One region of the Arthrobacter sp. P1_H7 genome, then DNA from elsewhere that is predicted to be linked to it. Evidence: riboswitches for the same ligand, from Rfam matches in the RefSeq annotation. Region 1 holds a riboswitch; the other holds the start of a gene.

Evidence for each region. A riboswitch is a leader RNA that binds a small molecule or an ion and turns the genes downstream of it on or off. The one in region 1 is predicted to bind glycine.
Region 2: linked by a shared signal. The riboswitch ahead of gcvP (aminomethyl-transferring glycine dehydrogenase) and the one ahead of gcvP (aminomethyl-transferring glycine dehydrogenase) in region 1 are both predicted to bind glycine.

The regions. Positions count from the first base shown of each region.
Region 1 is NZ_JBFUCO010000019.1:6,248-8,696, forward strand. It holds gene gcvP (aminomethyl-transferring glycine dehydrogenase) at 1-1,065, opposite strand, end outside; glycine riboswitch at 1,105-1,219, opposite strand; glycine riboswitch at 1,221-1,319, opposite strand; gene AC1DXI_RS17905 (TetR/AcrR family transcriptional regulator) at 1,551-2,090, opposite strand; gene AC1DXI_RS17910 (MFS transporter) at 2,158-2,449, shown strand, end outside.
Region 2 is NZ_JBFUCO010000010.1:56,821-59,269, forward strand. It holds gene gcvP (aminomethyl-transferring glycine dehydrogenase) at 1-1,487, opposite strand, end outside; glycine riboswitch at 1,540-1,647, opposite strand; glycine riboswitch at 1,649-1,746, opposite strand; gene AC1DXI_RS11200 (hypothetical protein) at 2,142-2,449, shown strand, end outside.

The DNA.
Region 1 (2,449 bases):
GTGGTAGACGGCGTAGAAGGAAGCCACGATGGCCAGCAGGGCCTGGGCGGTGCAGATGTTGGAGGTGGCCTTCTCGCGGCGGATGTGCTGCTCGCGGGTCTGCAGGGCCAGGCGGTAGGCCGGGACGCCGGCGTTGTCCTTGGAGACGCCCACGAGGCGGCCGGGCATGGAGCGCTCGAGCCCCTTCTGCACGGCCATGTAGGCCGCGTGCGGGCCGCCGAAGAACAGCGGCACGCCGAAGCGCTGGGCGGAGCCGACGGCGATATCAGCCCCCTGCTCGCCCGGGGACGTGATGAGGGTCAGGGAGAGGAGGTCTGCGGCGACGGTGACGAGGGCGCCGCGTTCCTTGGCGTCGGCGATCACGGCGGTGTGGTCGAACACGCGGCCGGAGACGCCCGGCTGCTGCAGGACGACGCCGTTGATGACGCCGTCGGGCAGGCCCTTGGAGAGGTCGGCGACCTCGACCTCGAAGCCGAGGGCTTCGGCGCGGCCCTTGACGATCGCGATGGTCTGCGGCAGGCAGTCGGCGTCCAGGACGGTCTTGCCGTCGTGGGCGGCCTTGTTCTTGTTGGCGCGGCGCATCATCAGCACGGCCTCGGCGACGGCGGTGGCTTCGTCCAGCAGGGAGGCGTTGGCGATCGGCAGGCCGACGAGGTCCTGGACCATGGTCTGGAAGTTCAGCAGCGCCTCGAGCCGGCCCTGGGAGATCTCCGGCTGGTAGGGCGTGTACGCGGTGTACCAGGCCGGGGCTTCGAGGATGTTGCGGCGGATCACCGGCGGGGTGAGCGTGTCGTAGTAGCCCTGCCCGATCATCTGCACGGCGGTCTTGTTCTTCGACGCCAGCTTGCGCAGCTCGGCGAGGACTTCGACCTCGCTCAGGGCCGCGGCGAGCGCGAGGTCGGCGTCCTGACGGATATCCTTCGGAACGGCGGTGTCCACCAGGGCGTCGACGGTGTCGTAGCCGACAGCCTTCAGCATGGCGTCGACGTCGGCCTGGCGGCGCGCGCCGATGTGCCGGTCAACGAAGGACGTGGAGGCTGGGGTAACAGTCACAAGGAACTCCATAACTCAGGCGGCGCAGGGTACGCCACATTGATTCGGGTTCCTCCCCGCTCTGTATTGGACCTGAGAGTTTCCGCGCAGCCTGCGTTTCAAGGCTCCGCTTGCACCGTCGGTGAGCACAGCATGTCTGGGACACGCCTGCTACTTTCCAGAGATGCCTTGCCGCGGCGGTACATGGGCCTGAGAGATTCCTGGGGAGGGTTTGCTCCTACGGCGCCTGCTTGTACCTACTTGCAGGACTCTCCCGCCGCAGATCAAAGGCGTATTCAATTGGGGGTGACAACAGTCACAGCTCTCATTGTCCTATGCCGGGCGCGCGTCCGCAAACTCCCTCCCGGCGGCGGACCCAGGTTACGGCCGTCGAGCCGCCCGCCGGGAAATCCGGCGGCGCGAATTCGCCGGAAACGTCCGGGGTCGCCGCAACTTTCCGGCGAGCCCGGAGGCGTCCGGCGACTTCGGCGGGGGTGGCTGGGCTCGGGGGGGGGGCGTCAGCCGCGCAGGCGCTCGACGGCGGCCAGCAGGCCCTGGACGTCCGCTTCGACTTCCGGCAGGGGCCCGCCGGGGCCGCGGGTCAGCATCGCGTTGAAGTACAGCCCGTCCCCCATGTACAGGACGGCCTTCGCCATGGCTGGCCCGACGTCGGCCGCCAGCAGTTCCAGCCAGCTCGCCTGGCCGGCGGCGAAGCGGCGGAGGGTTTCCCCGTGTGCCACCTCGGCGAGCCGCGTGGCCGCCACGAAGACCCGGTCCATAGGCGTGTCCGCCCACACCGAGGACTTGATGAAGTATGCCGCCGCCCCCTCGGGGGCTGCCGCCATGGCCGCAACATCCGCGGCCAGAAGCCGGTCCAGCCGTTCCAGCAGGACCGCGATCATCGCCTCCTTGGTCGGGAAGTGGTAGAGCAGGCCGCCCTTGGAGACGCCGGCCCGGCGCGCGACGGCGTCGAGCGTCGCGGCGCGTTCGCCGACTTCGATGAGCAGGGATTCGAAGGCATCGAGTACGGCCTCGCGGGCGACGGGTTTCCTGGGCATGCCTCCCATCATGCCTGTCCGGCCGCGCATTTCTTAACTGTACCGTCCAGACGGTATAGTTACGTTCATGAGCATCGCATCGATCACCCCAGCCACCAGCACTCCGGCGACCACCGCCCCCCGGGCACCGTGGCGTGACTGGGTCGCCCTGGCCCTGCTGATGTTCCCCGTCCTGCTCGTGGCCGTGGACAACACCGCGCTCACGTTCGCCCTGCCGGCCATCGCCAGCAGCCTGACCGCTTCCGGCGTCGAACTGCTCTGGATCGTCGACGCCTATCCCCTGGTCCTGGCCGGGCTCCTGGTTGCGATGGGCTCCCTGGGCGACAGGATCGGCCGGCGCCGGCTGCTCTTCGTCGGCA
Region 2 (2,449 bases), on a different contig from region 1:
ATGGTGCGGTCCAGGGCCAGGTCACGGTCCGAGAGGCGGCGGATGTAGCGCAGCAGCTGGGTTTCGGAACGGTGCGTGTTGAAGACCGGGTGCTGCAGGAATTCGGAGGTGCGCAGCACCGTCTCGGGCAGCTCGAACCCCTTGGCCTCCACCACCGGACCGGCGCCAAAGGCGACGACGACCGCGGAGAGGACCTCCGGCGTCGTGGTTTCATCGACGGACACGCCAACTGTGTCCGCGTCGATGAGCCGCAGGTTGATGCCCCGGGCCTCGGCGGCGGCGATGACCTTGGCGGCCTTGCCGGGCACACGGACCGTGAGGGTATCGAAGAAGGAGTCGCTCGCCAGTTCGCGGCCGACGATCTTCAGCGTGGCGGCGAGGGCGCGGGTGTTGTTGTGGACGGTCTCGGCGATCGCTTTCAGCCCGTCAGGGCCGTGGTAAACGGCGTAGAACGAGGACACGATGGCCAGCAATGCCTGCGCGGTGCAGATGTTGGACGTGGCCTTCTCACGGCGGATGTGCTGCTCGCGGGTCTGCAGGGCCAGCCTGTAGGCCGGGACGCCGGCGTTGTCCTTGGAGACGCCTACGATGCGGCCGGGGAGCGTGCGTTCCATGCCCTCGCGCACCGCCATGTACGCGGCGTGCGGGCCGCCGAAGAACAGCGGCACGCCCAGGCGCTGCGTGGAGCCGACGGCGATGTCCGCCCCCTGCTCACCCGGAGGGGTGATCAGGGTCAGGGCAAGCAGATCCGCCGCCACGGTGACCAGTGCGCCGCGTTCCTTGGCCTCCGCGATCACGCCGGACTGGTCCCACACCCGGCCGGAGACGCCCGGCTGCTGGAGGACGAGACCGTTGATGTCGCCGTCGGGCAGACCGGCGGAGAGGTCAGCGACCTGCACCTCGAAGCCCAGCGCCTCCGCTCGGCCCCTGACGATGGCAATGGTCTGCGGGAGGCAGTCGGCGTCGAGGACGGTCTTGGCCCCGGCAGCGGACTTGTTTTTGTTGGCGCGGCGCATGAGAAGCACGGCCTCGGCAACCGCGGTGGCCTCGTCCAGGAGGGACGCATTGGCCACCGGGAGCGCGGTGAGGTCCTGGACCATGGTCTGGAAGTTCAGCAGCGCCTCGAGGCGTCCCTGGGAGATTTCCGGCTGGTACGGGGTGTAGGCGGTGTACCAGGCGGGGGCTTCGAGGATGTTGCGGCGGATCACCGGCGGGGTGACGGTGTCGTAGTAGCCCTGGCCGATCATCTGCACGGCCGTCTTGTTCTTGGAGGCAAGCTTGCGCAGTTCGGCCAGCACCTGGACTTCGCTGAGGGCGCTGTCCAGGGTGAGGGGCTTTTCCTGGCGGATGGAATCGGGGACCGCGTTGTCAACGAGGCCATCAACGCTGTCGTAGCCGACGGCCTTGAGCATGGTGTCGATGTCGGCCTGGCGGCGGGCGCCGATGTGGCGGTCTGCGAAGGTGGACGGGGACGATTGAACCGTCATGAGAGGAACTCCATAATTCAGGTGGCATCAAGACGCCACGATGATTCGGGTTCCTCCCCGCTCTGTATTGGACCTGAGAGTTTCCGTTTTGCCCTGCTGATAGCAGCGCGCCACTTGCACCGTCGGTGAGCCCGGTTGCCCGGACTGCTTTCCAGAGTTGCCTTGCCGCGGCGGTACGTGGGCCTGAGAGATTCCTGGGGAGGATTTGCTCCTACGGCGCCTGCTGAACGTACCGGCAGGACTCTCCCGCCGCAGATCATAAGCTGTGCCACTGGTCGGTGACACAGCTCACAATTTATCCGGTTCCCGGGCAGGATGCAAAATTTATTTCAATTGAGTCGCTGTTCCCGCGGACGACGGCGGGAGCTCTTCGCCGTTAGTCCATTCGGCGCCTTATTCTGAACGGGATACTTTACATTTTCATGCGCGTCCCGCCAGAGCGCTCATACGCAAGGAGCCTCCGTGAGCCTTCCGGATCAAGCGATGGAACAGGCAGCCCCCAGCAGACCACCAAGCAGGACTCCCGCCGGGGATGCCGCTTGGGGGTGTCTGATCGGGATCCTGGCAGGATTGCTCGGCTTGGGCCCTTGGCTGGTATCCGGCGCACAGCTCCCGTTGCAGAACTTGTGGGGCGCAGAGGTCGTTCCAGACCAGATGCCTGTGTCGTTACTGCCGCTAAGCCAGTACGAACTCACCACGATCGTGGCCCTCCTCACCGTAGGAGGTGCGGCGGCCGGACTCGCGGTGCGCATCTGGTCCCCCGCCCGACGGCGACTGGTGACGTGGTGCGCGGCAGCCGGCGTTCTGGTGGTTCAGTTCACGGCGGCCGTCCAGTCCTTCACAGTGCTCGACGGCGGCTTGACGGGCGGAACAACGGCGAGCCTCTACTTCGCCGGGTTACTCGCGGGCGTGACCGCCTCCCTCGCTGCGGCCCTCGTGGCGCACCTGCTGCTCTGTTCAAG